2 regions of the Peribacillus sp. S4 genome follow, and region 2 is predicted to be linked to the other one. Evidence: riboswitches for the same ligand, from Rfam matches in the RefSeq annotation. Region 2 holds a riboswitch; the other holds the start of a gene.
What was found. Region 2 has a riboswitch for FMN ahead of ACJ9PY_RS16755 (ECF transporter S component). Riboswitches for the same ligand answer to the same signal wherever they lie in the genome.
Positions count from the first base shown of each region.

Region 1 (4,431 bases), 2.7 Mb from region 2:
ATGTATCTTCAATCTTGGCCTGCTCAAGAAATGCACCTACATTCTGATTAAGGCGACCAATTGAATTATAACTAACCACTACTTCATCTCCGAATGCCAGCTTTGCTACAATGCCGCACCCGACTCCATCCAAATCATTATGTGTAAAGAGATGGTACACACAAACCCCTCCTAATAACTAATAAATTTACTTTTCCCTAAAGACATGAATTTCAATTGCAATCTTTACAATTGTAGCATAATCATATCTGCATATTTTATCATGCTTCCATTACGTGACGCTTTTGTTCGTTTTTTTTTCGATGAATTACCTAATGATTCCTCATTCCCCATAATTTATAACAATAAATAATGGAAAAACACATTACTTTGAAATCGGGTATTTCCAGTGAAGGAGTTTCGGTGAGTGTCGAAGAGCAGCATTAGCTAATCGATCAATGGCTAACTTTACGAACTTTAAAGAATTGCCAGATGGTTGAAGAAAGTTGACTCAATCAGACCACGATCCGGCACATCAAAAAAAAGCCGCAGGAATGTCATTCCCTGCGGCTTCCTTATGTGAAATCACTGTTCAATCAATTTTCCAAGGTTGGCCATTTCAATTGCACTAACGGCCGCTTCATAGCCTTTGTTACCTGATTTTGTTCCAGCACGTTCAATGGCTTGTTCTATATTCTCAGTTGTCAGCAAACCGAAGATAACCGGTACACCTGTTTCCAAAGAAACGGAAGCCATGCCTTTAGCTGCTTCATTGCAGACATAATCATAATGTGAAGTAGCACCCCTGATTACCGTTCCAAGACCGATTACCGCATCATATTTACCTGTATTCACAAGTTTCTTAGCAATTAACGGAAGTTCAAAAGCACCCGGGACCCACGCGATGTCAACATCATTCTCATCAACGCCATGACGCTTAAGGCCATCCATTGCCCCTCCTAAAAGCTTGCTTGTGATAAACTCATTAAATCTTCCTACCACGATTCCTACTTTCAATCCTGATCCGATTAATTGTGCTTCAATAGTTTTCCCCATGTCTAATTCCTCCTAATTTTTAAAAACAATAATTTTTTCATGTTAAGATTTCATTCCTTAAAAATCTTTCAAGCTTTCGGGATGTTCATTTCAAGTTCCTGTTTCCCGATTGGATCATTATGTTGAAGATACCGAACCAAATCGGCTATCGTAATGAACTTCAGGTTGAATTTATCAGCGATGACTTCTAAATCGGATACGCGGGCCATCGATCCATCTTCATTCATGATCTCACAAATTACACCGGCTGGAGCGGCACCGCATAACTTCGCCAAGTCCACCGATGCCTCCGTATGTCCTGCCCTTCTTAATACGCCGCCTTCTTTAGCGACTATCGGAAAAGTGTGACCAGGCCTTTGGAAATCTTCTGCGACCGAATCTTCATTAAGAAGCTCAAGGATGGTCAAGGACCGTTCAAAAGCACTGATTCCTGTAGAGGTGCTTTTATGATCGACACTTACCGTAAAAGCAGTGCCATGATGATCGGTATTTTCGCCTACCATAGGATGCAGTTTCAATTTTGCTGCCAGTTGTTCAGTGATGGTCGTACAAATCAAACCACGTCCATGAGTCGCCATGAAATTAATCGCTTCCGGTGTCGCCTTTTCGGCCAACACTACAAAATCCCCTTCATTTTCACGGTCTTCATCATCGGACACGATTACTACCTTGCCAGCCTTCAAATCTTCTATTGCTTCTTCTATTGTATGGAACATCATTACACCGCCCTTTTATTAGAATCCATGCTCTGCCAAAAACTCTAAATTCAGTCCTGGTTTTGGATTGCCATTTTTCATTTGATGTATTATATATTTCCCAATCATGTCGTTTTCGATGTTAACGATATCGCCAGCCGCTTTTTGTCCCAATATGGTGTCCTGATGAGTCAATGGAATCAATGATACCGTCAAAAGGTTCCTTTCGATCCCAAATATCGTCAAGCTTGTTCCATCAATGGCCACGGAACCTTTTGGAATACAAAAGGCACTAAGCCCTTCTTCCAGTTGGATTACATAATATACGGCATTTTCTTTCCGTTCTTTTTTTATGATCGTTCCGGTTCCGTCGATATGACCTGAAACAAAATGACCGCCAAATCTTCCCTGTGCACTCATGGCTCGTTCGAGATTAACAGGTGATCCCAATTTTAACGTCCGGATCGAGGAAGCTTTGACCGTTTCCGGCATCACGTCGACCGTAAATAAACTTTTCGTGAAGGACGTTACCGTTAAGCAGACCCCGTTGACTGAAATACTATCCCCCAGATGCACATCTTCAAGGATTTTTTCAGAACGAATCGATAACTCCATACTGCTTTTTCCTTTTTTCAAGGAATGTACGGTACCGATATCCTCAATGATTCCCGTAAACATGTTTTTCCCCCTTTTATAAAGTATAAAAAACCCCTTAGGATGACCTAAAGGGTTAGCAGGAGAAATGAGTGAAAAAAATTGTATACCTAAAAAGCCTAATATTTTCATTTTCGAAAAATTAGGCGTACGTATACACTTGGGTTCCACACGTCCTTCTCCCATCCAGACTGTACTGTCGGCTTTGGAATCTCACCAAATCCTGCCTTTTAACAGGCTCGCGGGCTTAGAATTTCTTCATCACCGCCGGTTGGGATTTTCACCCGACCCCGAAGGACTAAAATAATATGAATCTTTGAATATTTTATCACCATAAAGTGAAGATGTAAAATTTCTAACCTTAAATGGTTCAATTGTTACAGGAACTTCCTAACTTTATGTAAAAATGATCCCCATTAACCCCGATGTGCTCCAAAAAGGTTAGGCAGGCTTAATATGTGGAATAGGATTAGAGAATCAAACTTCATATAAGGAGGAAGCTTAATGCTTATTTCCATCATCAACCTGATTTTCTATCTGTTCGTCGTCACGATGAATTTTTTAGCCAATTTCCTGCCATTGAACGGCCAGACATCAGGAGAGATTTCCGATAAACTTCATGTCGTTTTCACTCCTTCCGGATATGTATTTTCCATATGGGGCTTGATCTATTTCCTGCTCGCCATCTGGGTATTCAGGCAGTTTTTAAGTAAACATCAAAACAGCCCTGCTTATAAGGCATCCTTCCCTTGGTTCGCTTTAAGCTGTGTCCTGAATGGCGCTTGGCTTTTAGCTTGGCACTATGAACACTTTTTGTTATCCGTATTCATCATCATTGCTCTTTTGGCTACTTTAATGGTCATTTATACAAGCATAAGAAAAGTGGAACACACTACTTTCGACCTATTCCCGTTTTCCGTCTATACAGGCTGGGTAAGTGTTGCAACGATCGCTGACATTTCTTATTACCTAACCTATATCAAATGGGACGGTTTTGGGGTTTCCAGTTTAACCTGGACGATCATCCTGCTGATTGCAGCAACAATCCTGGCCTTTGTCTTCACAGATAAAAACCGGGATTGGTGCTATCCTCTCGTATTCGTTTGGGCGTTCATAGGCATCGGGATACGAAATAGCTCCGCCTATCCTGTAATCACGGACATTTCTTATATCCTCGCTACCATCACTTTTATCATATCCATAACCATCTTCATAAAAAGTAGAAGGAATATGGTAGCCTAAAATGCTTGCTGAAGATCTTGCCATACATCCTGCCAAGCTTCTAGACCAACAGAGAGACGGACCAGCTGGTCACTGATGCCCATTTGTTCCCTTGAAGCTTCAGGAACGGCAGAGTGCGTCATGGTAGCGGGATGCTGGATCAATGTTTCGGCATCCCCAAGACTTACGGCAATTTTAATTAGATTCAATTTATTGAGGAATTCCTGTGCATCCTGTTTTGTGCCATGCAATTCGAAAGAGATAAGGCCGCCGCCATGTTTCATCTGTTTTTGCATGATATAATGATCCGGGGAAGCTTCATCACCTGGATAATATACCTTTTTCACCTTTGGATGTTTCTTAAGTTCATGAAAGATTTCCATTGCATTGGCCGAATGACGGTCCATCCTGACAGGCAAGGTCTTTAACCCCCGCAATAGTAACCAGGCATCGAAAGGTGAAATGATTCCACCGATATCCTTTTGTGTAGTCCCAGCTACGTGATTCATGAATTCCTTCTTACCGACGACAAGTCCCGCAACGACATCCCCATGCCCGCAAAGATATTTCGTAGCGCTATGAAGGACGATATCACAGCCATACTCAAGCGGTCTCTGTAGGTATGGCGTCGAAAACGTATTATCGACTACGACCGTCACATTGTATTCCTTCGCAACTTTCACCACCATCTGTAAGTCAATCATTTTCATCGTCGGATTGATCGGGGTTTCTACATAGATGCAGGTCGTTTCCGGCCGGATCATTTTCCTAAGCTGTTCTTCAGTATCCATTTCACAAAAATCATGAGTGATCCGGTATTTATTTT
Region 1 covers NZ_CP175708.1:620,032-624,462, reverse strand. The annotation lists gene ACJ9PY_RS02980 (oligoribonuclease) at 1-160, opposite strand, end outside; gene ribE (6,7-dimethyl-8-ribityllumazine synthase) at 565-1,035, opposite strand; partial or broken gene ribB (3,4-dihydroxy-2-butanone-4-phosphate synthase) at 1,113-1,751, opposite strand; gene ribE (riboflavin synthase) at 1,770-2,408, opposite strand; FMN riboswitch at 2,555-2,686, opposite strand; gene ACJ9PY_RS02960 (TspO/MBR family protein) at 2,889-3,626, shown strand; gene megL (methionine gamma-lyase) at 3,623-4,431, opposite strand, start outside.
Region 1: it holds a riboswitch for FMN, as region 2 does, so the genes downstream of both, ribE (riboflavin synthase) here and ACJ9PY_RS16755 (ECF transporter S component) in region 2, are expected to answer to the same signal.

Region 2 (4,431 bases):
CACACCATCGATGCTCAGCATTTCAGGAGATAAAAAGATAAATCGATAACTATGTAACCGATCGAAGGCTTTCCTTTTTTGATTAAGCGTCAAAAAAGAGTTGAGGGTCAATACACTTTTTTCGCCGCTCATCTTCAGCTGATCCGCTTGATCCTGCATTAAAGATAATAACGGGGAGACAATTATGACAGTCTTATTCACCAGATAAGCAGGCAGCTGATAACATAATGATTTACCTGACCCGGTTGGGAGCATCGCTAATGTATGACGGCCGGACATCAATGATTCAACCACTTCCTTCTGTCCAGGACGGAATTCATCAAAACCGAATTTTTCTTTGAGGACTCGTTCTATGTTCATCATCTCTCACCTATTTTCGCAAGTACAAGTCTTATTTGGAAAAAGCTTATTTGTTTATTATCGACCATCTGCTTGATAGCTTTAAGCTTTTTTGTACCAAGTTCCTTAATCGCTTCAGCAATTTCCCTCTCATCCTCGATTGTCACATAATCGGAAATCGGAAAATCCTTTTCCGATAAAACAATTTCTACGAGGTGATCTTCGATGGTGTTGACTTTCAATCTGCGGATTTCAGCTATTTCACCGAGGTTTTTCCCTTCCTGGATGTATCGTAAAGTAGTCTTTGTAGATTGTGTCAAATGAGGATTACCACTTCTTTTCCAATCATTGGTTAATGAGGATAAGAGAGGGTAATCACCACCCGTTTCCATTTCTGCAAGCATTTGATGCAATGAGTCAAGGAATGTATAGCGAACATACTCTTCTTCCGTATTTTTCCTTTTGGCAATCTGTTCAAACGTTAGACCAATCCTGTTTATCCCGGTCAATTTCAAAATGAAAATGTCTCGTTTCATATCACTTTGATTTTCTAAAAGGGATACCAGTTCATCATATAAATGTTGGGCAATCAACGCTCGATCCTGACGATTGGCATGTAAAAATTCCTTTACGAAGAATTGAATTTTGGGATTTCGTTGTATCGGATAAAAACGTCTTTCATTGTGGACAATATGGGATATGGTTTGAATGAGTAAATTTAACCTTCCCCAGAAAACAGGGGTGATATTGTGATACTTCCAACCATTTAAATACTCCGGAAAAGGATTATTTTTAAAGTAATCGTCCAACATTCGTTCACCTTGCAAACTAATTTCATATGCATCCGGTTTATCCGTTAAATTAATTAAGTCATGCTTAAGTGAATGTTCAATGTTTTGATTTAATTGCTGACGGGTAAATCGAGGCATTGTCCCAAAAATATCCGTTAACCCGAATAAATGGGCATCTTGGATGGTTTGTGACGATTTCTTCCCCTGCAGCATATGGTATATAGCATAAATGGAGCGCTCACCTTGAAATTTTTTTATCGCATATAGAATGATGGCCTGTAGATAATTATTCATGGGACTCACATCCTTGTTTCATTTAACCAATAAACCCATTGTAACAAAAATCTGCAAAAACCGCCGTTATTATTGATGAATACAACGGAAATTATGTGACTAAATGACGAAACATGGAAAGGGCCAAGTTAATTTTTTCGATGTTTTTCGTTGACATTCAACTACATGATAGTTATTATCAATACAATTTCTATTGAAAAGTTTGGCATTCGGTCTTACAATAGGAAAGAGATAATAATCTGAAATAAAAAGATTATCAGTTGTTAATCAACTTAGGAGGGGTTATATTCATGGCTAAATTTACTATTGTGGATAAAGAAACATGCATAGCTTGTGGAGCTTGCGGAGCAGCTGCACCAGATATATATGATTATGATGACGAAGGGATTGCATTTGTTACCCTTGACGATAACGAGGGTATCGTTGAAATTCCAGATGTACTTATAGACGACATGATGGATGCATTTGAAGGATGCCCAACGGATTCCATCAAAGTTGCTGACGAGGCATTTGACGGAGATGCACTAAAATTCGAATAAAGGTACAAGCCATTTTCAATCGAGAATGGCTTTTTCTTTTGGCCAAAAAACAGGCATAAAAAAAACAACCGGATATGGATATCCGGTTGTTTTTTCATATCTATCGTCAATGCCGTTAAGCATTTTTATATAATGTTTGCTTATTGATCCATGTCTGTAATTTAATGAACAGCAACATGAATACAGATGTGATGAGCACGCCTTTAATAACGTTGAAAGGCAAGATTGCCGTCGTAACGAACTTTCTCGACTCGGGCGCCGACATGGCATCCCATCCCATAAAGAAGGTATAAGCCGGTAAAAAGACAAAATAGTTTAATACGCTCATGAATACTGCCATGGAAACTGTTCCCGCAAGTAAGGCGAACGTCATTCCTTTTTTTGAATTGATTTTCTGAAATACATAATAAGTCGGCAAGACAAACAGTATTCCAGCTATAAAGTTAGCGATATGCCCCACAGGCACAGCAGTCAAGGTCCCTGTCATGACTAAATCCAATAGGTTTTTAATGAACTCGACTAGAATTCCAGCCATCGGACCGAAAATCAATGCCGCCATCAGTGCTGGTATGTCGCTAAAATCAACATTGAGAAAAGGCGGGAATCCTGGAAACGGGAAATTTAAAAGCATCAATAAATATGAAATGCTTCCCATCATGGCAAGTGAGACCATTTTTTTCACTTTGTTCTTTTTCATAGTTCTCTCTCCTTCTTTTCCGATCTACCTGAAAAAGAGGTTAGGATTCCAAAATATGTTGATGTTCAATAAAAACCCTTTAATTCCAATGGAATTAAAGGGATAAATTAAAGGTTACATCAAACAAACGTTCAGCAAATAACTGTTGAAACGCACTAAGGAACCTCCATCTTCTCCCATCCAGACTATACTGTCGGCTTTGGAATTACACCAAATCCTGCCTTGTAAGGCTCGCGGGCTTAGAAGTAGAAATTCCTTCATCACCGCCGGTGGGGAATTGCGCCCCGCCCCGAAGATAGACCTATAAAATTTTTTATACTTCCCATTATATCTGAAATGCCTTTTTTTTGATAGCATTTTTTCTCATTTGATGCATGTAGGATGAATATCGATTGTCGCAGTGAACGGCTTAAAACAAACAGCGGATTTACAATATGGCAATTCGAAAATTTTTCGCAAAAGGAGCGAAGCTATTTATATCGCCACCTTAAACGGATGATCAGTTGAAAATCATTTGTTTAAGCGCTTTCATTCAGATATGCCAAATTGACATTATCAGCATTTCAATTGTAAAATTAACTGAAATTTAAGATAACTTTTTCCTTAGGAAGGTGTTTAGACGTGTATCGGATTTTAGTAGCAGACGCCATTAAACCAGAAGGACTTGGACCGCTTTCAGAGGCATCCAATATTCAGCTCATTCAGAAGACCGTAGAGGAAGCTGCAAACGAACTTGATCAGATCGATGCAATTCTTGTGAGAAGTGCAACAAAGGTTTCGGAAGATTTAATGAACCGTATGCCGCAGTTGAAAATTATAGCACGCGCTGGTGTCGGTGTTGATAACATAGACATCCCCGCAGCGACAAAACGCGGGATTGTCGTGGTTAATGCACCTGACGGCAACACCATTTCAACAGCTGAACATACATTCGCGATGATGGCTTCATTAATGCGCCACATTCCGCAAGCTTATGCTTCATTGAAAAATGGGGAGTGGAAACGTTCCTCCTATACGGGAACTGAACTTCGTGGAAAAACATTAGGCATAGTTGGCTTTGGACGCATCGGAGGGGAAATTGCCAAACGTGCTAAAGTGTTTGGCATGGATGTCATTGTCTATGACCCGTTCCTGACTGTAGATCGTGCAAAGAAAATGTCCGTAACGGCCCTGCCATTGGATGAATTGCTTCCTAAAGCAGACATCATTACTGTTCATACACCACTAACGAATGAAACTAGAGGATTAATTAATAAAGAAAAACTGCTTACCTGTAAAAAAGGGGTTTATGTACTGAACTGCGCCCGTGGTGGAATTCTAGACGAAGATGATTTATATGAAATGTTAGTTCAAGGGCATGTTGCAGGGGCGGCACTGGACGTTTTCGTCGAAGAACCTCCACTTGGCCATAAACTGCTGGAACTGGACAGCGTCATTGCTACACCGCATCTAGGCGCTTCCACGAAAGAAGCCCAATTGAATGTCGCCGTACAGGTTGCCCAAGAAGTTTTGACCTATTTCGAAGGAAATCCAGTCTCAAGTTCAATCAACCTTCCAGCCATATCTAAAGAAGTGTTTGAAAAGGTACAGCCATTCCATCAACTTGTTCAGCAAATGGGATCGATTGCTTCCCAGTGCATGAATGAAGGAATTCAGGAAATCTCCGTTACATATGCAGGAGAATCTTTGGATTTCGATACCGCGATTCTTACAAAAAGTTTAATCTCCGGCTTTTTAAGATCAAGAGTCGATGCATCAGTCAATGAAGTGA
Region 2 covers NZ_CP175708.1:3,541,985-3,546,415, forward strand. The annotation lists gene ACJ9PY_RS16740 (RecQ family ATP-dependent DNA helicase) at 1-360, opposite strand, end outside; gene ACJ9PY_RS16745 (helix-turn-helix domain-containing protein) at 360-1,424, opposite strand; gene ACJ9PY_RS16750 (ferredoxin) at 1,715-1,963, shown strand; gene ACJ9PY_RS16755 (ECF transporter S component) at 2,079-2,660, opposite strand; FMN riboswitch at 2,825-2,961, opposite strand; gene serA (phosphoglycerate dehydrogenase) at 3,282-4,431, shown strand, end outside.